Regions from separate parts of the Brevibacillus sp. FSL L8-0520 genome, predicted to be linked through region 3. Evidence: riboswitches for the same ligand, from Rfam matches in the RefSeq annotation. Region 3 holds a riboswitch; each other region holds the start of a gene.
What was found. A riboswitch is a leader RNA that binds a small molecule or an ion and turns the genes downstream of it on or off. The one in region 3 is predicted to bind thiamine pyrophosphate.
Positions count from the first base shown of each region.

Region 1: it holds a riboswitch for thiamine pyrophosphate, as region 3 does, so the genes downstream of both, thiC (phosphomethylpyrimidine synthase ThiC) here and thiS (sulfur carrier protein ThiS) in region 3, are expected to answer to the same signal.
Region 2: it holds a riboswitch for thiamine pyrophosphate, as region 3 does, so the genes downstream of both, thiO (glycine oxidase ThiO) here and thiS (sulfur carrier protein ThiS) in region 3, are expected to answer to the same signal.

Region 1 is NZ_CP150171.1:3,518,021-3,525,914, forward strand. It holds gene NSQ24_RS17585 (LysR substrate-binding domain-containing protein) at 55-951, shown strand; gene NSQ24_RS17590 (thioredoxin family protein) at 1,115-1,363, opposite strand; gene pdxK (pyridoxine/pyridoxal/pyridoxamine kinase) at 1,512-2,324, opposite strand; gene NSQ24_RS17600 (SufS family cysteine desulfurase) at 2,413-3,636, opposite strand; gene NSQ24_RS17605 (hypothetical protein) at 3,876-4,463, shown strand; TPP riboswitch at 4,465-4,576, shown strand; gene thiC (phosphomethylpyrimidine synthase ThiC) at 4,731-6,527, shown strand; gene NSQ24_RS17615 (hypothetical protein) at 6,524-6,721, shown strand; gene NSQ24_RS17620 (SRPBCC domain-containing protein) at 6,776-7,228, opposite strand; gene NSQ24_RS17625 (antibiotic biosynthesis monooxygenase) at 7,424-7,759, shown strand.
Region 2 is NZ_CP150171.1:1,007,243-1,015,136, reverse strand. It holds gene NSQ24_RS05290 (YbaK/EbsC family protein) at 1-10, opposite strand, end outside; gene NSQ24_RS05285 (MOSC domain-containing protein) at 3-719, opposite strand; gene NSQ24_RS05280 (NAD kinase) at 751-1,551, opposite strand; gene NSQ24_RS05275 (NUDIX domain-containing protein) at 1,693-2,142, opposite strand; gene NSQ24_RS05270 (YugN family protein) at 2,320-2,721, opposite strand; gene NSQ24_RS05265 (hypothetical protein) at 2,911-4,005, opposite strand; gene thiO (glycine oxidase ThiO) at 4,122-5,240, opposite strand; TPP riboswitch at 5,336-5,448, opposite strand; gene NSQ24_RS05255 (excisionase family DNA-binding protein) at 5,510-5,755, opposite strand; gene NSQ24_RS05250 (glucose-6-phosphate isomerase) at 5,742-7,103, opposite strand; gene NSQ24_RS05245 (efflux RND transporter periplasmic adaptor subunit) at 7,336-7,894, shown strand, end outside.
Region 3 is NZ_CP150171.1:2,867,038-2,874,931, forward strand. It holds gene NSQ24_RS14245 (ABC transporter substrate-binding protein) at 1-637, opposite strand, end outside; gene NSQ24_RS14250 (ABC transporter permease) at 656-1,417, opposite strand; gene NSQ24_RS14255 (ABC transporter ATP-binding protein) at 1,426-2,202, opposite strand; gene tenA (thiaminase II) at 2,187-2,867, opposite strand; gene NSQ24_RS14265 (acetylornithine deacetylase) at 2,874-4,142, opposite strand; gene NSQ24_RS14270 (thiazole synthase) at 4,143-4,913, opposite strand; gene thiS (sulfur carrier protein ThiS) at 4,919-5,122, opposite strand; TPP riboswitch at 5,348-5,458, opposite strand; gene NSQ24_RS14280 (kinase-associated lipoprotein B) at 5,494-5,880, opposite strand; gene NSQ24_RS14285 (serine-tRNA(Ala) deacylase AlaX) at 5,960-7,201, opposite strand; gene NSQ24_RS14290 (DUF2203 domain-containing protein) at 7,254-7,640, shown strand; gene NSQ24_RS14295 (hypothetical protein) at 7,665-7,894, opposite strand, start outside.

The DNA.
Region 1 (7,894 bases), 650 kb from region 3:
ATCAATTCAATCATTACTATTATTTCAATTGGATTTACCTATGAATAGAAAGCGGTGAGAACGATGGAATTAAAGCAATTGGAGTATTTTTTGGCCGTGGCACAGGAACTGCATTTCACCAAAGCATCAGAAAAGGTCGGGATTTCTCAGCCCTCTTTAAGCCAGCAAATCCGCGCTCTGGAAGCGGAGATCGGCGTCCCGCTGTTTGACCGGATCGGCAAGAAAACCGCCTTGACGGAAGCGGGCCGCATCCTGCGCGGACATGCTCAGCGCGTCTTCCATGAACTGTCCCAGGCGCGGGCCGCCATCTCGGAACTGCAGGGCTTGCAGCGCGGCAAGCTGACCATCGGCGCACTCCTGACGGTCGTCAATTACCTGCTGCCGCCAGCCATCCTCGCGTTTCATCGGCAGTATCCCCATATCGAGCTGTCCGTACTTGGACTGCGCACGGGAGACATCCGCTCCGCTCTGCTGGACAACCAGCTAGATATGGGCATTGTCTTTTTGCCCGTCGAGGACGAGGAGTTCGAGACGCTGCCGCTGGTGCAGGAGGAGCTGTGCCTCGTGGTTCCGTCCGGCCATGCACTGGCAGAGAAACGTTCCGCTCCGCTCGAGGTGTTAAAAGAGACGCCTTCTGTCCTTCTTCCGCAAAATTACTATCTCAGACAGCTCATTGATCAGCATTGCGAAACTGCCGGCTTTTCCGTCAAGCCTTCCTTTGAGATGACTACGATGGAATCGATCGTCAATATGGTCGCAAGCGGGATCGGCGTCACTGTCCTGCCCAAACCATACGTCGACTTTATCCAGAATGGAAAAATTGCCGCCGTCCCGTTCGCCAGTCCGATCACCCGCCAGATCGGCATCATTTACCGGGCGGACAAATATATGTGCGCCGCCACGCGGGTTTTCCTCGAAAACCTGATCGGGACTGCCAAAAGGATGGAGTAACCGCAATCGCCCCACCCTTAAACGATAGACAGGTTTGCAGCGGCTTTACACTTTCATAAAAAAAGAGGCGTAATGCGCGAGCATACGCCTCCAAGAGGTTCTATCAACGAGGTGAGTAAAGAGCCATGAACAAATGGGTGCTGCTGCCTACGATATCGCCTTCTTACTTGCCAACAGCCTTTCGGACATCCGCCATGCTCGCCCCGAAGTTGATATGGTACACCGTACCGTTCAATACGAGTGCAGGCACAGATTTCACTCCCAGTTTTTCCGCCTCGTCCAGCTTGTCCGGATGCTGGGCGAAATGAATGGTTTCCACATCGGTTTTGGTACGGTCGAGATACGGCAAAATGGCCTGTTCCGCATCGACGCATACACTGCATCCAGCATGATAAAACACAGCTTTCGCCATCCTTTTCTCTCCTCCTCTCCTGATGTAATACAAGGGCCCTTAGCTATAAGGTAGCGATTTTGGCAGGCAGCATCAATTCCAAATCCGATATGATAAGGATTGGTTTAGCGAATGAACACATGGAAAGCAGAGACGGTGCCCCGCTTGGTCAGTTGCCGCCTTTTGATTGCCGATAGGCGCTGTGATTGGTCGGTCCGACAAACGAGCGCAAGGAAAACGAGTGACGGATGCCCTCGGTAATAAACGCTTTTGCGGTCGCAACTGCCTCTGGCACTGACCTTCCCTTTGCCAATTCCGCGGTGATTGCGGCAGAGTAGGAGCAGCCCGCCCCGTGCGTATTTGTCGTGCGGATCTTTTCCACTTCGAAAATGTCAAAGCTGCTGCCGTCATACAATAGGTCAATCGCATTGTCTCCCGGCAGCCGCCCTCCCCCTTTTACCAGCACATAAGACGGACCGAGCCGGTGAATGCGTCTGGCCGCTTCCTTCATCTCTTCCACAGATTGCAGCGGTGCCATGCCGCTCAGCTTGGCCGCCTCGATCAGATTGGGCGTCACGACGGTCGCCAGCGGAACCAGCACTTCGCGGAGGCACTCATTTACTTCCGGGTGCAGTTCTTCATCGACGCCTTTGCAAATCATGACGGGATCGATAACGATCGTTTGAATGCCGCTCGCGGCGATTGCTTGGGCCACAAGCTCGATGACCCGGATAGAGCCTAGCATGCCTGTCTTGCAAGCATCCGCTCCGATCACCTCCAGTGCCGTTCGTAGCTGCGCTGCTACCGTGTCCGGTTCAACCGGAAAAACATGATGGCCCCAGCTTTCATCTTGCGCGACAATCGTCGTCAAGGCCGACATCCCGTAAACCCCCAGCTCCTGAAAGGTTTTGAGATCGGCCTGAATACCCGCTCCTCCGCTGGAATCCGATCCGGCTATGGTCACTGTTTTATACACTTGCATGTCTGCCCTTCCTCCTTCATGGTGCTTTTTTAAGCATCGTGCTTGCCTCTCCAAATCCGTGACACTGAATCTTTTTAGGCACTCCGTCTTATTTATTTCGGCGAAACAAGTCCTGCGCCTTCTTTAATCCCAGGATCAGCGCATCTACGTCTTCTTCGGTGTTGTAGAGATAGAAGCTGGCCCGTGCCGTCGCCGCTTGTCCAAACCATTTCGCCAGCGGCTGTGCGCAGTGGTAACCGGCACGGATGGCGATCCCTTCTGCATCGAGCACGGTAGCCAGATCATGGGGATGGATCTCCCCCAGTTGAAACGTCAGGATGGACGTCCGATGCCGCAGCGGCCCCAGCACTTTGCATTCTTTGAGCTCCTGCAACCGCTCCAGTGCGTAGCCAACCAGCCTGCGGTCATGCCGTTCGATCTTCTCCATGCCGATTTGAGCGAGGAAATCAATCGCAGCCCCCAGCCCAATCGCTCCCGCAATCAAAGGGGTTCCCGCTTCCAGCCGGTACGGAAGCTCTTTCCACGACGCCCATTCGGCATCGACCGACTCAACCATCTCTCCTCCATACTCAACAGGTACCAATTGCTCCAGCAATGGACGCTTCCCGTACAAAACTCCAATTCCTGTAGGACCGCACATTTTGTGACCGGAGAAAACGTAAAAGTCGCAGTCCATCTGCCCCACATCGACTGGTGAATGAGGCGCTCCCTGCGCACCGTCGACAACCAAAACTCCTCCGTGTGCATGGACGATGCCGGCGATCTCTCTGAGCGGTACTACATCTCCCAAGACGTTGGATATATGGTGGAGTGCTGCGATTTTAGTCCGTGGGGTCACCACTGAACGGACAGCTTCCGGCGTTATCGTCCCATCTTCCTGCAAGGGAATGAATTTCAGTGTTGCCCCGGCCGCTTTTGCCGCCTGCTGCCAAGGGATCAGGTTGCTGTGATGCTCGGCCAATGAAATGACGATCTCGTCGCCTTCGCAAAGGACCAAACGGCCGTATCCGCTGGCGATCAGATTCAAGGCGCTCGTCGTCCCCCGGGTAAAAACAATCTCGGCCGCTTCGCTTGCGCGGATGAAAGCACGGACCTTTTCTCTCGCCGCCTCGTACATGTCTGTCGCCTTTGCCCCCAGGTAGTGGACTCCCCTGTGAACGTTGGCGTTTGCCATCCGATAAAATGCTTCCAGCGCCTCAATCACCTGAACCGGTTTTTGGGCAGTGGCTGCGTTGTCCAAATATACAAGCCGCTTCCCGTAGATCGGGACATTCATAATCGGGAAGCATTGCTTCACTTCATGCGGATTCATATCGCTCTCAACTTCCTTTCCGGGATTTACCCGTAAGGATAGCCGCGGCAAACCAATAGTTCAATTCAATTATTTATATTAAAATCATTTGATTATCCTATAGATGGTTGGATTTGTCTTGAAACGTTTCCCTCTTCTTTTTCGTTTACTATATTGAGAGGGTTCGTACTTTGGGAAGCATGTCGCTGCGGCATCACATCAAAAACGGGGGTTAACTCCGGGGTTAGGGAGGCAGTATCATGGCAGTGAATTCCAGAACTCACGTGCTCCGTTTCGTCATCCTTTGTCTATCTGCACTCATCTGCGGGTGTTCACAGCAACAAGCGCCCCACCCGGGAGCGGCGCTGGAATCGCTTTTTCATTCAGGAAAAGGGAAAGCCATATGGGTACATCACTACCGGGAAGACTCCATCAAAGCGCAACCGGAGCTTCTCTCCCTGTACTCGGATAAAACCGAGCAGATTGCCGTCGTTGATTGGATCTCCGGCAGCGAAAAAGTGGAGCAATTAACGGGAACGGCTGATTCGCTGTTCATTTTGCAGTTTGAATATGAAACGGCCAACAAGGTTTCAGACTACGCGTATATGATGTACGTGGAAACGCGGGAAGGAGAGCATTATCTCAAGCCGTTTACGATGGGGCCGAAGTTTCATCTCGACTCTTATAAGCAAGAGGATGGAGACGCGATTCTCTCCTCGGTGGGAATGGACCAATGGTACAAGCTGGACAAAGCTTTGCACGATGTCTTTCCTCCTGCTGCGACAAAACCTCTTGAACAATTGGGAAAAAGTAGTTATGCTATGGTGGAAACAACAAACTATTTCTAAACAATGATGCACGGGAGCTTGGGGATGACCAGGCTGAGAGGACGGCTACTCTGTCGTCGACCGTTGAACCTGAACTGGGTAATGCCAGCGGAGGAATGTTTATATAGACCGGAGAGGACTGCGTATGCTTGCGTCCCTTTCCTGTCTGCTCTCGCGTCTGGCGTCGCAAGTTTTTTTGCGGCGTTTTGTTTTTGTCATGCAGACGCGTCTTCTTCCGCCTCCATCAGGGTTCATGCCGCGTGCAACCATGACAAGGAGGTTTTTTTCATGTCCATTCCACACGCATCTTCCCTCAACCTGACGGCTGTACAGCCTTTCCCTGGCAGCCGCAAAGTGTACCAGGTCGGCAGCAGGCCTGATCTTCGCGTCCCGATGCGGGAAATCCAGCTTTCGCCATCCCAGGGCATGTACGGAGAAATTCCCAACCCACCCATTCGCGTCTATGACACCAGCGGCGAGTATACGGCGACCGACTACATTGCCGACATTCAAAAAGGACTGCCTTCCCTGCGGCAGCCCTGGATTGCGGAAAGAAACGATACGGAATCCTACGCGGGACGCCCGGTGCAGCCTGTCGATAACGGCTTCAAAAGCGCCGAGCAGCTTGAAGCAGTACCTGTTTTCCCCCGAAATGACCGCAAGCCGCTTCGGGCCAAAAAAGGCAGCGTCGTCACACAGCTCCACTACGCCCGCCGCGGCATCATCACGCCGGAAATGGAATTCGTCGCCATCCGCGAAGGAGTTTCGCCGGAATTCGTCAGAGCCGAGATCGCCAGCGGCCGCGCGATCCTGCCGGCCAACATCAACCATCCGGAATTGGAGCCGATGATTATCGGTCGTCATTTTCACGTGAAGGTAAACGCAAACATCGGCACATCCGCGGTCACCTCCTCCATCGGTGAAGAAGTGGAAAAAATGATGTGGGCCACCCGCTGGGGAGCCGACACCATCATGGACCTTTCCACCGGAAAACACATTCACACGACCCGGGAGTGGATTATCCGCAACAGTCCCGTGCCGATCGGTACTGTCCCGATTTATCAGGCACTGGAAAAAGTAAATGGCAAAGCCGAGGAGCTGACTTGGGAGATCTACCGGGATACGTTGATCGAACAGGCCGAGCAGGGAGTGGATTACTTTACGATCCACGCAGGGGTGCTGCTCCGCTATATCCCGCTGACCGCCAATCGGGTGACCGGAATCGTCTCCCGCGGCGGCTCCATCATGGCGGCCTGGTGCCTGGCCCACCATCAGGAAAACTTCCTGTACACGCATTTTGAAGAGATTTGCGAAATCCTGAAGGCATACGACATTTCCGTCTCGCTCGGTGACGGACTGAGGCCGGGGTCCATCGACGATGCGAACGACGAAGCCCAGTTCGCCGAATTGGAGACGCTTGGGGAATTGACCAAGATCGCCTGGAAGCATGATGTGCAGGTGATGATCGAAGGTCCCGGACACGTGCCGATGCACCAGATCAAAGAGAATATGGATAAGCAGCTTGAGCTTTGCCACGAAGCGCCATTCTACACGCTGGGCCCGCTCACGACCGATATCGCTCCCGGCTACGATCACATCACGTCCGCTATCGGCGCCGCGATGATCGGCTGGTTTGGCACCGCGATGCTCTGCTACGTCACCCCGAAGGAACATCTCGGCCTGCCAAACAAGGAGGACGTGCGCAACGGCCTGATCGCCTACAAAATCGCCGCCCATGCCGCCGATCTGGCAAAAGGACATCCGCGAGCCAAGCTTCGCGACGACGCGCTTTCCAAGGCGCGGTTTGAATTCCGCTGGAACGATCAGTTCAACCTCTCGCTTGACCCTGAGCGGGCACGCGAGTATCACGACGAGACTCTCCCTGCCGAAGGGGCAAAATCTGCCCATTTTTGCTCAATGTGCGGCCCCAAATTTTGCAGCATGAAAATCACCCAGGATATTCGCGCCTACGCCCGAGACAACCAGCTTTCGGTCCATGCGGCTATCGACGAGGGGCTGCAGGAAAAAGCCAGGGAATTCCGCGAGCAGGGAGGACAACTGTACAAAGGGACGGACAGGAAATGAAGCGGGATGCCGATATAGGAAAACTGCGTGATCCCGGCCAGCTGCGTGCTGAAATCAAGCGGTTGGAGTCGGCTTTAGCCGCACTCCGCGCGCAGCTTGGGACTGCCCAAAAAGCATGTGATCACGATTTTCTGGAGACCCCGCTTTCCCGCATGTGCCGAAAATGCCAGTGGACGGAAAGTCTTTATTATTAAAGGAGCGACTGCGGCGCTGGGTTACAGCACTGTTTCCGATGGCGAAACCGACTTTTAAAATGCCAGCGGCCTACCTGTTTCGATCAGTGTCTTCGTGCTGCTGAGGATCATCCACCATGCCTTCGCGCTGTTATCGTATGACAGATCATTCTCATGCCAACGGTCATGGGTCAGGGTCAGCTTTGTGGACGCGCCGGCCGGTTCGAGCCGATAAGTGATGCGCGATTCGTACCGTTCCTGGCCGGAGTGGTAGGAATCGCCGACAAAGTGGGTAAAGCTGAGCGTCTTGGCCTGCTCGCACTGCAAAATGACGCCGTAGACGTGGATGGTTTTATCTCCGTCTGCGCCCGGGCCGATATAGCGGATCGGGTCTCCTTCACGGAACGTTGACTCGGTCACACAGCCCCCGTAAATGGCTTTTACCCCATCTGGCGAGACGAGCGTGTCCCACACCTGCTCTGGGGTTGCCAATACGTAAAATTCGTAGTGCAAGTCGGTTGGTTTCATCTTTGAAAGTCCCCCTCGTATCGTTAGTGTTTTGTATGGCAAAAAGGTTTCCGCCCCATAGAGATCTGATACCCGGAGCTTTTTCGAGTATATCCACTCATCCCTGACAATCGCTGTCAGTGGAGAAATAGGTTACAGAAAAAAAGGCGGGTGCTATACTTGTTAACAGATACCCGTTGAGGGAGTGGGGGTAAAATGGGGCCATTTGCAAAGACGCCGAAGCCGCCTTACTATGCTGTGATCTTCACCAGTCAACGGACACAAACGGATAATACGGGGTACGAAGAGATGGCCGCAATGATGGAGAAGCTGGTATTTGCCCAGCCGGGCTTTCTCGGCGTGGAAAGCACGCGCGATGCGGACGGATTCGGAGTGACGATCTCGTACTGGCAGTCGCTGGAGGATATTCGCAACTGGAAGCAGAACGAGGACCATCTGGTGGCGCAGGAAAAAGGGAAACAGGTATGGTATGAGCAGTACGTGACGAGGATTTGCAGAGTAGAAAGAGAGTATTCGTTGAATGAGCTGTAAGATGAAGATTCGGACGCGGAGCCATTTTCCGCGTTTTTTTGTTTGCAGTCGTTCAGGCTTTTGGCAGTGGAGATGAAAATAGAAGAAAGCAATCAGGTACGGTGGGACACCTCTCGGATGTAGACTGGCCGGCTT
Region 2 (7,894 bases), 1.9 Mb from region 3:
GATTAGACATAAAATACAACATCCCCTTCGGTCACTTGCCCCGGTCGAACGACAGACGCATACACCCCGAAATGATTGTCATGCCGTTTTACGCAAGTTTTTAATACAGCCGGATTCATCTGGAGCGTATCCGGATCGATGTTGACATAATGGCAGCGCTCACAGTGCTTGTTTACCTGCAGGACAACATCGTTGATCTGCAAGTGCTTGCCGATCCATTCGTCCTCGGCAAACGGACGGTCTTCGTCCAATGCGACTACCAGATTGGCCCGGAACCGTCTCGGATCGATACTTTCCCAGCCGATCAGTCTGGCGATTTCCCTCAGGGAAGCGTCCGTCACCAGCAGGATATGGTCTTCCCAGTTCTTCCCGCCTTCTTGCGGCGTGCTCATCAACGGCGTGATCTGGCGATTGGCAGTACGCGCGACATCAGCGAACAGCGCTTCCTCCCAGCCGTACTCCGCCCCATTCGGCGTTTGAATCCGCACCTCGGGATAGGCGTCTTCACCAGACTCGCCCAGCAGACGTGCTGAATACCCGAGCAATCCGGGGATGATATCCGCACTCAAGTATTTTCCGTTGCGGGATTCGTCCAGAAAAGCATATCCTCTGTCACCGTACAAGCCGAATCTGTCCACCAGGCTGGTCTGAAGCTGCTCGCCTTTCATCGCCTTGACAGGATGACGGAAAATGTTCGTTACTGCCCCGACTCTCTTCATCCCCATACTCCTCCCCACAAGCGTTCTTTTTTTATCCGGTGATAAACGATTTTCTCACCCGACTCCAGAAGGTGAGCTTCTTATACCTGGCAAACTTCACTTTCTCTCCCCCTACCCGACAAGTAATCGAGCGGACGTCTTTCCATACCCCTTGCTCCCTGTCCAGCCCAATCATGATCTCCGGGTTCATGACAATCAATTCTACTTCGTGATGATTGGGCAGGACGAGCGAGCTGTTTACCGTCCGATAAGCCTGATTGTTGATAGAAGCAATCTCCGATAACTGAATAGCCTCGATAGAAGGATGCACCAGCGCCCCGTTGACTGCTTTGTTGTAGGCGGTACTGCCTGACGGAGACGAGACGATCAGGCCGTCTCCGCGAAAGGTCTCAAACTCATCCCCGTTTATGTACACACAGGCAACCAACGTAGAGAGCGAGGCATTGCGGATCACCAATTCGTTCAGCGCCCATTTGTCATAGGTGATGCCCTGTTTGGTATGAATCCGGCATTGAACCGTCGGATATTCGACGATAACCGGCTCCGTACGCTGTGTCAGCACCTGTACGAATTCGTCCAGCTCATCGGGGTGCCAATCCGCGTAAAAGCCCAAATGACCGGTATGAATGCCGACATAGGCCGGTTCAAAGCCGTATTGGTGGACGGCCTCCAGAAGCGTTCCGTCACCCCCGATGGACAACACCATATCCGGTTTTTCTTCGGGACTTTCGACGAAACGAAATGGACAGTCCGGCTGCAGCAATTTTTCCCGCAATTGACGGCAAACTTCCCTTGTATAATCATCTTTCCGCAGTACGGTAGCTATTTTCATGGTGCAAACCCTCGCTTTACATAGAACAAAAAGCCTCTTCAAAAAGGCCCTTTGGATATCCTCATCTTGATTTGTCGTTACTAGCCTACGCTCGCTATCACTATATCACAGCTGATGCCGGGATGCATGTTCTTTCCAGCTTTACCATCGGTCTGTCGTGTATTGCTGTCGGCAAAATTCCTGAAGCCGCCGTTTTGTCGCCGGCGTCAGCTCCTCGGGAAGCCCATCCCACGTAAAAAAGCGCATTTCCTCTACCTCGGGGTCACTCGTGTCGCGTTCGTGCAAACGGTATTCCCCGACATGAAAAAGGGCAATGTAATCCCGTTTTCCTTCTCTTTCGCTGTAATACAAATGGCATAGCGACAGCGACTCTGCTTCTGCGCGGCACTCTTCCCACAGCTCGCGTCTCGCCGCATCGGCAAATGATTCCCCTCGCTCGACACCTCCCCCTGGCAAGTACCATCCCTGGACATAGGTGTGGCGAACCAGCAGTACACCCTTGTCCCTGTCTGTCACGATGATGCGCACTCCCAGTGTCAGAGGCTTTCTGAGACGCCAGTACCATCTAAGCAGCGAATGATACCATGCCACGGTCCTCCACACTCCCTGTCTTTGAAAACTTGCTTTCATCTGTCACCATTTTACATTACCTTTCTTCTCCCTGCTATGCGGACAGAAGCAACAAAAAACGTCGGGCCCTTGGAGAAATCGTCACATCGAACAAGAAAACGGGCCAATCGTGTCGATGGCCCGCCGCATGTCTGCGATTCACGCAAATCTTCTTTCCAATTCCCTTACCATGGCTTCCGCTTTTCGCATCCAGTGCTCATCGACTGCGGCATCCTTGTCTACCGGCTCCTGAAATTGATTCATGGCCGCAGACGCAACGGCAGAGTAGTAGCCGATGTCCGATTCAATCCCCTCTCGGTAGACGTGCTTCAGGACAAACGGCGTTCCGAGCTCCAGCCAGGCGTCTTCGCTGTCCAGCTCGCCCTCCTGCACCTGAACGGGAATCCGCAGAAAGACCATGCCCGCTTCGTCCAGCTTTTTATCCAAATAACCCGCATTGTAATCCCAGTTTGCCAAGGTAAAGCCGTCCGGCTCCAGAGCTTCCCGAAAAAAACCATACGTCCCTCTCGTTCCCGGCAAACTGCTTTGAATGGTTTGCATCCAATCCCTGCCTTTCCGACATTTTGCCGTTAGTGTGTGACAAATGGGGGAGAAGTAGTCATTGAAGGACGTTTGGAAAACCTGGCTTTGCCAGGCTTTATGGCGAAGCCTCAGTTGGACCAAAAAAAGCCTCAAGGCGGCTTTGCCTGGAGGCTTTTTGCACTTGGATGCTCACACCTGTACACTCGCCTAGATCAGCGCGATGGACAGCAGAGAGAACAGCGTCAAAGGAATGACTCTTTTCCGGCAGCGGCGACGTGGAATCGGTGCCACGCAGGATGATTCCAACGTTTTTACGACGGGCGGACATGGTACGGGTGGCGGCGGTGGCGGCGGAGCTGGTGCGATCGGTCTGTACGGCGGAAATGGCGGATACGGAGGAAATGGGTACGGAGGGTACGGTGGATATGGCGGGAAAGGACTGACACCCGGGCGGACATCCTCGGCCGGACTGACCCTTTGATCTTTCGGTTTTTCCGTTTCCGCCGGACTTACCCGTGTCGGTCTTTCTAATGGCGCCACCAAGGGAACGCACGGTATGCAATAAGGCTGTACAGGCGGCTGTATGAAAGACTGTACAAAGGACTGTACAAAAGGGAATGGTCTTGTGACACTTTCCGGAGAAACCGCTGTGTAGGGGCTGACCTCAGAATAAGGCATCATTCCGGGATACAGACGGGCGTTCGGTCCCGTCGCGAATGGACTGACTGCTGTATACGGACTTACGCCAGGATAAGGACGACTGTTGGGCCCTGTTTCATACGGGCTTACCGCCGTATACGGGCTAACCCCTGGATACGGTCGGGCGTTGGGCCCCGTTGCATATGGACTGACTGCTGTATATGGACTAACCCCCGGATGCGGTCGGGAATTGGGTCCCGTTGCATATGGACTGACTGCTGTATACGGGCTGACTCCGGGATACGGACGGGCGTTCGGCCCTCCGCTCGCAAATGGGCTGACCGCTGTAAAGGGCGGACGCATATTGGGATCGGCCGGGTCGTACGGGGAACTGTAGGACACTTGCTCTACATCCAACTCATAGCCATCCCAGTCTACTTCCTCCGCCTCGTCGTCATCCACCTCTTCTTCGACTTCCAGATAGACGTGGTCGTTGTCCCAGTCTACGATCTCTCCTTCGTATATCTGTCCATCCAGCGCTTCGATCCGAACCTTTTGCCGGGCATGCTCCTGGCAAACGTTTTGGACCGTATGGCGGATATCCTTGATCATGCTGACAGCGGCAGTGTCAACATGAAACAATTGCTTCTTAGACTCCTCCATCTATTTGACTCCTCCCCTCTGGTGTTTCTTTATTACCATATACGCCAGCCTATGGGGAGGTGTCTATTTTCCAGAGGGGACCAGCCCATTTTCCGATCAGGCCGTACCCATGAGCCTTATCTGTTTGTTGTCGACCCGAGGAACCGGGATGGCAAAAAGGGTTGCAGCGCATCTTCGCGTCCGCTCTCCACATAATCCGCCATCACCTTTGCTGTGACCGGAGAAAGCAAAATGCCGTTCCGAAAGTGGCCGCCCGCAATGGAAACGCCCTGCCATCCCGGTACGGGTCCAAGCAGCGGCATGCTGTCTGCTGTAGCGGGACGCAAGCCTGCCCACGCCTGCTGGAAGGCTGCTGAATGCAGAGCGGGCACATACGGCATCACACCGTCCAATACTTTCGCAAGACCGCTCAGCGTGACATGCCGCTGAAAGCCCGCTTCATCCTCGGTCGCTCCAAGGACGATCTTCCCATCCAGCTTGGGCGTGATGTACCCGGATGTGCCGAAGATGACGGTACGCAAAGGGATTCCGCTGGACGATACCGATGCCACCTGCCCGCGTACCGGTCTGACGGGCACAGCAAAATCGAGCCATTCGGCCATAATCCCGGCCCATGCGCCAGATGCGATCACGGTATGCCCGGCTCGCAGAGGCCCCGTGGTCGTTTCTACACCGACGATCCTGCCCCCTTCTTTTGCCATTCCGGTTACAACAGAGCCGGAAAGAAGCGTCGCTCCCATTTTTTTGCAAGCGGCTACCAGAGCATTCAGCAGCATGCGGTTGTTGATGTGCCCTTCTTCAGGCGAGTAGATCCCCGCGATCGCCTGCTCGGTCAAGAGCGGCTCGACTCTCCGCATCTCTTCCCCTGTCATCCACTCAACCGCATAGCCCGATGCCTTTTGCCACTTGTATTTTTCCAGCAACGCGCCCGACTCCGGCTCGGTAAGAGCTACTGTCAGCAGTCCGGATTTGCACGCCTGCACGTCAATGCCTGTCCTCGCTTCCAGCTCCTCTGCCCATTTCGGATAGAGCTCCAGCGACTTCATGCCCAGCTCCAGCATCGGCCCTGGCTGCGAAAATTCCTTCAGCGGCGCCAGCATTCCCGCTGCTGCCGATGAAGCCTGGCCTCCCCATTCTCCTTGCTCCACTACAGTCACGGCCATTCCTCTACAGGACAATTCATAGGCGAGACTGAGTCCGATGATGCCTCCGCCAACAAGTAAACAGTCGGTCATGCTGCTTCCTCTCCTTATCAAATGGAAAAGCCCACCCTCTCCGGCAGGAAAAGGTGGGCACAACACGCATCCAACGCATCAACGGGCGAAAAAATATCCGCCTGTAACCACTTCCCTGCGCCAGCATGATCTGGATCAGGTGCAAAGGGTCGACGGTCATCGCTTCCGTCCTCTCAGCCCAGCAAGATGGACTCCCCCAGTTACTTTTCATTCTATCAGTTGTCTTCTTCAGTATAGTCCTCTGGCCGCAAATCTGACAAGGGCTGAACTTAATCTTCGTCCTTCACGTCGTAGCTCTCCGGGATCGGCTCATGCTTCTGTTCATCCTCAAACTCCCGGAGCTTTCGGATCTGTTCCAGATGATGCTGAAACTGCTCCTTGTTGATCAGATACTCTTCCCCGTTGTGAACGGCACGGATTCGCCCTTCGCGGATTTTTTCCAGAATGAACGTCTCCGGCAATTCCAGATACTCGGATGTTTCGGCTACAGTCAGGTAGGTTTTAGTCGTCTCCACGAATTCTCGCTTCCAATTCTTCTTTCATTTTTTCAAAGCCGGGCCGCCCGAGCAATGCAAACATGTTGGCTTTGTAGGCCTCTACCCCGGGCTGGTCAAACGGATTGACCCCCAAGAGGTAGCCGCTGATCGCACAGGCTTTTTCAAAAAAATACACCAGCTCACCAAAATGATACGCTGTCAGCCTGGGAATTTCCACTACGAGATTCGGAACACCCCCATCTACGTGGGCCAGCATCGCTCCCTGCAGCACCTTTTGGCGGACGAAATCCATCCCTTTTCCAGAGAGATACTGCAAGCCGTCCAGATTGGCCGGGTCGTCTCCGATGGTGACGTCAACGTCAGATTTATGCACGGTCAAGACGGTTTCAAACAAGTGCCGTGTTCCGCTTTGCAGATATTGGCCGATGGAGTGGAGATCGGTTGAATACTCTGCGGATACAGGAAAAATCCCCTTGTTGTCCTTCCCTTCCGACTCGGCAAAGAGCTGCTTCCACCATTCCGCGAAAAAACGGAACCGGGGTTCGTAGCCGACCAGCACTTCAATCAGCTTGCCCCTTCGATACAGAATATTGCGGACAGCGGCATATTGGTAGCAAGGATTGTCTGCCAGCACCGGCGACAAAAACCGCTCTCTGGCATCTGCCGCTCCTTGCATCAGCTCATCCATATCGATTCCGCCGACAGCGATCGGCAAAAGACCGACGGGAGTAAGAATCGAAAAGCGTCCGCCCACATCCTCGGGAATGACAAAGGTCTCATACCCCTCGCTCTCGGCAAGCTGGCGGAGCGCTCCCTTCGCTCTGTCTGTCGTAGCGTAAATCCGGCTGCGGGCTTTTGGTCGTCCGTACTTTTTCTCCATCCAGCTGCGAAACAGGCGAAAAGCGATAGCCGGTTCCATTGTCGTTCCCGATTTGGAAATGACATTCAAAGAGACTTCTTTTCCCTCCAGCAGCTCCAGAAGATGAGCGAGGTAGACCGGACTGATGTTGTTGCCGACAAAATAAATCTCCGGTACCCGTCGTTTGCCCGCAGGCAGAAGATTGGTGAAGTGATGCCCGAGCATCTCCAGCGCTGCCTTGGCTCCAAGATACGACCCGCCAATGCCGATGACCAAGAGCACATCCGAATTCTCCTGGATTCTCGTCGCTGCCTGGACGATACGTTCCCGTTCACTTTTCTCGCATTTGATCGGCAAGTCCAGCCAGCCGCGAAGCTCGCTCCCTGCTCCCGTCCCCTGATGGAGCTGTATGTGCGAGCGCAATACTTCAGGAGCTAGCTGGTCTAAATCTGTCTGCTCGAAAAATTTGCACGCATGGGAGTAGTCAAAACGAAGCGTCTGGTTCATAGCTCCCTCCCTTGGAAATCCTGCTATGCTCCCTACATCTTATCGCTTCGGCCGGGCAAGGGTTCGACAAAGACAGCGCCCCATTTTTCCTTCACTTCTCCCTGCTCCCATGGTTTTGTGAAATTGTGAACATTCCATGAACAAAAAGGTTACCTTGTTACTTTTTTACTTGCCCCCCGTAAAACAGTTTCGTAAAGAAGGTATACATTATTTGGCAAGGGGATTAGAAGACATGAAAAAACGATGGTGGATGATCGGGTCCGTCGCCGCCGTACTGGTGATCGGAACCGTTAGCGTAAATCTTTTGAGTCCCGGTCAGGCGATGGGCATGCCTGTCCAGATCGGGACAGTAGCCACATCTGCGCTGGAAAGCCGCATCCTGACCTCCGGCAGTGTAGTCGTGGAGGATAAATACAGGGTGTACGCAAATGTGAACGGGACGCTGCGTGAATTCTCCGTCAAAGAAGGCGATCTCGTTAAAAAAGGGCAGGTTATCGGGAAGATTGACACCTCTGACGTAGAGAGCCGACTCCTGGAGCTGGACGCACAGATTGAACTGGCACGAGCGAATCTGTCCAAAGCGCAAGCAGGAAATGAACCGGAAGAGCTGGCACAGGAAAAAGAACGGGTCGCCCAAGCCCAGCGCGAGCACGATGCCGCTCAAAAGGAATACGATCGGCTGCAGCAGCTGTTCGCATCCGGGGCCACTACGCAGCAAGAGGTGGACAAGGCAAAAAGCCAGCTCGATTCTACGCTCTCGTCACTGAACGTCTCCAAGCAGCAGCTGGCAT
Region 3 (7,894 bases):
GAACGCCGTGCTTTTCCAAGAGGACTTGCTCGTGATTGATGTAGCCGCCGACTACAGCATCCACCTTTTTCGCGGTCAATGCGGGTATGATGTCAAATCCGATGTCGGTAAAGGACAGGCCGGAGTCATCTGCCCCCGCTTGCTTCACCACTGTACGGACGATCGACTCGTCCAGCGGAACGGAAGGATAGCCGATATTTTTCCCGACAAGCTTTTCCGGTGAATCCAGACCGCTGTCTTTTCGCGTCATGATCACGTTCAGCGGGTGACGGACCAGCGCAGCAATGGAGACGACCTTTATGTCTTCCGAGCGGGCTTGCACAACCTGGGGCTGATAGCTGATTGCCATATCGACCTTCCCGGCAGCAGCCATCCGCAGTGGATCATTGGTATCGGAAGGCATTTGCAGATTGACCTTCAGATTTTCTTCCTTGAAATAGCCTTGTTCTTCTGCAGCGTAGAGAAACGAGTGTACAGCGTTGGGGTACCAGTCGAGCGCAATGGTCAACTCTGTCGGCTCAGTGCCCGCAGCCGATTTAGCAGCATCTGGCTTCTCCTGATTTTCGCTCTGTGCGCCACACGCTGCCAGACTCGCAGCCAGAGAAAGCGTCAAAAGCGTTTTCGTCCATTTGTTCATGATTCTCTCCTACCTATCCTATCGTTTTTTATCTTTTCTGTTTCGCGTCTGAGGGGAAGCCCACAGCTCCAGCCTTCCTGCCAGCCAGAAGAGCAGCATACCAAGTATGGATAACAAAAGAACGGAAGCAAACAAGGCTGGCGCCTGGAAGTTGCCCGATGCCCGCCGGCCGAAATAGCCGAGACCTTCGCTCGCCCCAAGCCATTCACCGATGGTGGCACCCGACACGCTGTAGGTAGCCGCCACCTTTAAGCCGCTAAAGAAATGGGGCAGACTGGCCGGGAGCTGAAGCTTGCTGAACAACTGCCATTTGTTCGCTCCCATCGTACGCAGCAAATTCATCATTTCCCGGTCGCAGGCCTTCAGACCATCGTACGTGCTAACGACGATAGGAAAGAAGGTAAACAGGATCGTCACCGCGATTTTTCCCGTCAAATCATAGCCAAACCACAAAATGAAAACGGGTGACAGCGCGATGATGGGTATCGTTTGCGAAATGACAATGTAGGGATACACCAGACGCTCGACTGTTTTGCTGAGCGTCATGACCAGTGCAAGCGAGACCCCGAACAGGATGGAGATGAAAAGTCCCAGTCCGACTTCCCTGAGCGTCGCCCACAGATGCTGTCCTAGCAGTTGTTCCCGCAAATCCCACAGCGAGAGGAGAACCGTGCTCGGCGGCGGCAAAATGAAGGCTGGAACGGCAAGCAGTCGGCAAGCAGCCTCCCAGGCGATGAGAAGCGAGATGACGGAGACGAAAAACCATAGCCCCTTTTTCAAAGACTCCTTCACGCTTCGCTCACCTCCCCATTCGCGGCACCATGGCCTCGCAGCAGCTCCCAGATTTCTCCCCGCAGAGCGTGAAATGCCGGATCATTGCGACTGGCCAACGTTCGCGGACGGGGAACAGAAACCTGCAGCTCTACCGGCTGCCGGATCGGACTGCCCAGGAGAACGACTACCCGGTCCGCCAGCAAAATCGCCTCATCGATATCATGGGTAATAAGGAGCATCGTGCTCCCGGTCTGCTGCCACATCGAGAGCAGCCATTCCTGCATTTCCATCCGCGTAATCCCATCCAGTGCGCTAAACGGCTCGTCCAGGAGCAGCAGGTCCGCTCCGGTCATCAGGGCTCTCAGGAAAGAAACGCGCTGACGCATCCCGCCAGAGAGCTCATCTGGATAGGCGTCCTTCCATTCGGCCAGGCCAAAGCGGGGAAGCTCTTCCGCAATACGCTCGCGTATTTCACTTTTGGAAAAACCTTGTATTTCGAGCGGCAAACCGGCATTTTCAGCTACAGTCCGCCACGGCATCAGCAAATCTCGCTGCGGCATGTAGCCTACACGCCCGAGACGTTCTGCCGTTGATTTTCCATCCAGACGGATCGTCCCTGTGTCTGGCTGCAGCAGTCCCGCCGCCAATTGAAACAAGGTGCTTTTCCCAATCCCGCTCGGCCCGATCAGACTGACCAGCTCGCCCTTGCTTAGCTGCAGATCGAATCCGTCCAGTATCGGTTTTTCCCCATACGAAAAGCCGACGCCCGAAAAGGCTAGTTTTTCTCGCACGGCCACATTTCCTCCGTGTAAGCCATTTCCCAGAACAAATACTCCATGCGGGACGTGTTCAGGAAATGCTCCTCCAGAATCGCCAGCTCTTTCTCTGATTTTCCTTCAGCGAGCTCATCCATCAGGTCGATCAGCCACTGCGCCAGCTGTCCAAACTCGTCGGAGCTGTACGTACGCACCCACTCCCCGTACCATTCATGCTCAAGCGCTCCCTCTACCTCGGCGAGCCGCTTGCCGATTTCCCAGTAGCTCCAGGCGCACGGCAGTACCGCGCTGACCAGCTCGGCTAGCGAGCCCTGATGAGCTACCTTCAGCATATAGCTCGTGTAGGCAAGCATCACAAACGACGGTTTGGTCTGCTCCAGCTCCTCGCGCGTGATGCCAAAGCGTTCGGCATACTGACGATGCAAGGCCATTTCGAAATTGAGCGTCGCTTCCTGCAGCGAAGCAAACCGCGCGCTCGTCGCCAGATCATGGGCTTTTGTACTGGCGATGGCAAACATTTTGGCGTATTCGATCAAATAGACGTAGTCCTGCTTCATGTAAAAACGGAAGGACTCCACAGGCAGACTTCCATCTCCCAAGCCTGTGACAAACGGGTGACGATGGGTCCGCTCCCAGATCGGAGCAACCTTTTCCCGCAAACGATGCGTAAATGTCGACAAGTCCACTCACTCCCTTTTCGTGTTGCACCAGTCCACGAGGAACCGGGCAACTGTTTGTGCAAAGACAACCAACTGCTTCGGATCAACGGATTCATTCACAGCATGAGCATGACTCAGCTCACCCGGGCCAAAGATGACGGCTGGTATGCCGGCGTGGGCAAACCATCCTGCATCCGTGACCGAAGGAGACATGTTTACCACCGCCGGGCGTCCCGTTTGCTTTTCAAATGCAGCCTGCAGCTTGAGCAGGGCCGGATGCTCCTTGTCCAGCTCCAATGACGGAAAGATCTCTCCCCGCTCCTCGATCATGGAGCGGCCTCCCCAGCGAAAAACGGGCGGATGATCCCGCAGCCACGGATCAGCGGCGGCGGCTCTGCGGACATGGTCCTCTACTTCCCGTATGATATCCTCATGCGTCTCGTCCGGATAAAAGTGAACGGTAATCCAGAGGGCGCAGCGATCCGCGAGAAAAGCCGCATGGCGTCCGCCTTCGATGACCGCAGGATTGATCGTGCTCATCCCTGGCGGAAAACCGGGGTATGATTTCATCACGGCCCAGTGCCGTTCCAAATCCTGCAGCGAGGCAATCACCTTCATCATTTTCTCAATCGCAGATGCCCCGTGGACTTTACCGCCTGCGTGAATGATCCTGCTGCGCATCCCGTCATGGAGCGTAACCGGGCTTTCAATCGTAATCCAGCCAGTGATCACTCCGCCCTGGCCTTGCATCTGCAGATCGCTTGTGTCTACGACAAGCGCGTAATCGGCCGAGTAGCCGCGCTCAATCGCAGCAAGCGTGCCGGCTTCCCCAGCTTCTTCACCGATCACGGACTGAAAGGCGAGATCGCCCTTCAGCTCTATGCCGTGCTCATGCAGCATCTGGATCGCAAACAGGCTGGCAGCGAGCGCCCCTTTCATATCGGCGACGCCGCGCCCGTACCATCTGCCGTCCCCGCCTTTGGTCAAGGCAAAAGGCGGATACGTCCAGGCGCTGTCGTCTCCGACCTCAGCTACGTCGATATGGCCGTTGATGATCAAGCTTTTGTAGTTTCTAAAGTCCGTTCCCTTCTTTACCCCCACGACGTTGTCATCGCCTGGAAAAACGGTCCAGCGGTCGACCTCGAAGCCGAGCGCTTGCAGCTTCTCTGCCACCAGCGTCTGCGCCTTGTCGCTGTTTCGGGCGGGAGGGCTTACCGTCGGCTGGGCGATCAGCTCGGAGAGAAGCGAAAACAGCTCCTCTCTACGCTCCTCAATCGCTGCTAGTACGTGCTCCACCTACTCGATCATCCCTTCAGTCGGACTGCTCGCCGATGCATACCGTTTTTTCGCGATCCGTCCGGCAAGGAAGCCTTTCCTTCCCGCTTCCACGCCCAGCTTCATCGCCTCCGCCATCAACACCGGATTGTCCGCCAGCGCGACCGCTGTATTGAGCAGGACACCGTCCGCTCCCAGCTCCATCGCCTTAGCACAGTCAGCGGGAGAACCGATGCCGGCGTCAACAATGACCGGTACTTTGGCGTCTTCGATGATGAACCGCAGATTGTTTTCGTTGATGATGCCCTGGCCCGATCCGATCGGAGAAGCTCCCGGCATGACAGCGTGAACGCCGGCCTCCTGCAGATGTTTGGCCAAAATCGGGTCGTCATTCGTATAGGTAAGCACGATAAAGCCTTCCTCTACCAAAATGCGGGAGGCTTCCAGCGTACCGATCGGATCTGGCAGCAGCGTTTTCGGATCGCCGATGACTTCCACCTTGATCATGTCGCACAAGCCGGATGCTTTCGCCAGGCGGGCAATTCGCACAGCCTCCTCAGCCGTATAGGCACCCGCCGTATTCGGAAGCAGCGTAAACTTTTTCAGATCCAATTTCTCCAGAAAATTCGGTTCATGCGGGTTTTCCAGATTTAGGCGGCGAATGGCAAAAGTCAGAATTTCTGCCTCTGATGCTGCCACCGCTTTGTCTTGTATGTCCAGATCAGGGAATTTTCCCGTCCCCAGAAGCAGCCGCGAACGAAATTCATACGGTCCGATTTTCAAAGTGTCCATCTTATTCATCCTCCACCGACAAAATGTACAATTTCAATCCGGTCCCCATCTGCGACCGGTGTCTCTTCATAACGGGTGCGATCCACAATCTCTCCGTTACGCTCCACGATCACGATCTTCTCCTGCAGCTGGTAGGACTGCAGCAGTTCACGGACAGTCGTGATTTCGGCAGCGAGCTCTACATTCTTGCCATTCAACTGTACCAGCATGTTCCCCCTCCTTCTTCGGCGCAGCATGTTCTGGCCGGTCCCAGAAAAAAAACGGCTTCATTTCGCCTGTGTCATGGAGAGAACAGACGGAAGAAGCCGTTTGAATACGGTGCATCAGGGGCAGACAGTAAAAAAACCATCCGCCTCGGATGGTTGTGGTTGTGCTTATCTGCATATGCCTAAATGTCGTTCCAAACCATTTGGAAACAGCATCGGCGTTCACGCTGATGAGCTGATACCTCTTCCTCCGCTGGCATGACCCAGGTCAGGTTCAACGGTCAGTAACGCATTCGTTACAATCTCAGCCGATTTTGCTCGACCCCCGTTTGGTATTGCGCGTGGTTATTCAATTCGATTATTACAGTATCACTCTATTTCGGGTTTGTAAAGCTTTCCTTGTACAGAATCTCCAGTTCGACCAGGCAGCGCTCCGCCCATTTTGACGTTTTGCGCAGCTTTTCCATTTCCCTCTCCAAAGCGGCTTTGAGCGATTCCTTGTAGTCGGGCAAAGTGCCGTTGAATCGGATCACGCTCGCAGCCGGAACCATGATTTTTTCCAGGTAGGAGAGAGCCGGTCTTTGGTGAAACAAGGGAACGTCCACCTCAAGCGGATTGTGCAAATCGCCCTGCGTCGGGTATTTCGTAACGGCCATAATTTTGACCAGCAATTTATCGCCGTGATTTTCTACAACCTCTGTCAGATATTCTCCCGTCTTGTATCCGACCCGGACCAGATCTCCCGGATTCCATGCATTCATCTGACTCTCCTCCTTCGTTTCCATAAGGGCGGTCGCAGCCTGATTGGACAGACTGACTGCGACTGCCACGGGTCATGTTTTACACCTGAAGCAAACCGCGCGCATGATCCAGCACGGTGTCAGCAGCCATCGTCGGAGCCCCTCCGCCCTGGGCCATCGCCGGGTTGCCGCCGCCCTTTCCATCGATCAACGGCAGCGTCTCCTTCAGCAGCTGGTTCATCGGAGCCGCCACCTGTCCGCCCCGGGCAAAAACGAGCTGCAGCTTGTCCGTTGTTGTCGCCAAAAGCGCGATGACATGCTCATCCTGCGAGGTGAGCGTACGGGCAAGCTGCTGCAATTCCTGCATGCTTCTGCCCGTGAAAGAGGCCTGGACGACACGGGCATTCCCCAGCTCGGCTGCTTCTTTCAAATACCTGGCTGCTTCATATGTCAATAGCTCTGTTTCTTTTTGCTGAAGCGAATCCTTCAAGGCCTCTTTTTCAGCCAGCAGACGCTGCAGCATATCGGCGATTTCCGCTTCGCTCGTCGTCATCATCCGGGTGAGGTCCTGCAGCAAGTGCTGCTTGCGCGTGTAGTCCGCGAGTGCCCGCCAGCCGCAGAGAAATTGAATACGTATGTTGCCTCGGTGGCGTTCCCAACCGATGATTTTGATCGGACCGACTTCTCCCGTAGTTTTCGGATGTGTCCCTCCGCACGGATTGTAGTCGTAATCCGGGATGATGACGACCCGGATATTCTCGGATACAGTAGGCTGCTTGGTGAGCGGCAGCTTTTCCAGCTCTTCGGCCGTGACAAAACGAGCGTCGATCGGACGATTTTCCAGTACCACCTGGTTTGCCTGACGCTCCGCTTTTTCAATCAGCTCCGGCGTAAGCTCGCTCAGTGCAACATCAATCGTCACGTGATCGCGTCCGAGGTGGAAGGCTACTGTCTGAGCATCTGCGAGCTTGATGAACGTCGCGGAGAGAATATGCTGTCCCGTATGCTGCTGCATATGGTCAAAACGCCTATCCCAATCGATCCTGCCCGTTACCCGCTGCGTCTTTTCCGGAAGCGGCGCATCGAGGCGATGCCTGATCTCCCCATCGACTTCCTCTACATCCGTGACGGCAACCCCTTCAATGGTTCCCGTATCACAAGGCTGTCCTCCGCCTGTCGGATAAAACGCCGTTTGGTTCAACACTACGTATGCTGTTCCGTCCGCTTCCACGCCGCGCTTGATGACATCTGCCTCAAACGTCTGCAAATCAACATCTTGATAGTACAACCTGTCGTTCATAGGTACCCCTTTCCAATCACCTGCAATAAACAGCCGATCCATCCATTTCCTCCCTGACTGGTTCCCTGTATAATGGGTCCTGGAGGTGTTACACTTGGCTAAAAAATTGTTCACGGTCGAACAGGCGAATCAACTGCTGCCATATGTACGCGAAGAGCTCTCCTTTTTGCAAGAAACGAAGCGCCTCTTTTATCAAACCTACCAAGAACTGCAGCAGGCCAAAAAGCGGCAGCCTCCCGATGAGCAAGAAGTCTTTACGCTGGAATGCCGCCTGGAGTTTATGGAGCTGGAGGCGCAGATGCATATCAACCAGCTCATGGAGAAAGGCATAGAGGTAAAGGACATCGACATCGGGCTGTTCGATTTCCCCGCTGTCATCGACGGAAAAGAAGTTCTCCTCTGCTGGAAGCAGGGAGAGCCAAGCATTGCGTATTATCACGGCATCACAGAAGGGTTTGCCGGTCGCAAACCAATCGAATAGGCTGCTTGCGATTCCCTTTTTTTGCTATTCCCTTACCAGCTTTGCCATTTTTTCCTCACGTTGAATACGCTCTTCGGGCGTCGCCAAATCGTATTTCTTTAAAAGGTGAAACAGCTCGTTCAAGGTTTCCTGAGAAAGCGTCTCCGTCAAAAGCCCGTTCAGCTGCGCGGCCAGTGCCGGCGGCAAAAAAGGCGTTTGCTCGGCCAGCTTGTTGCGGACGTCTTCTGTACTATGATCCAGTCTGCACTCTCCCA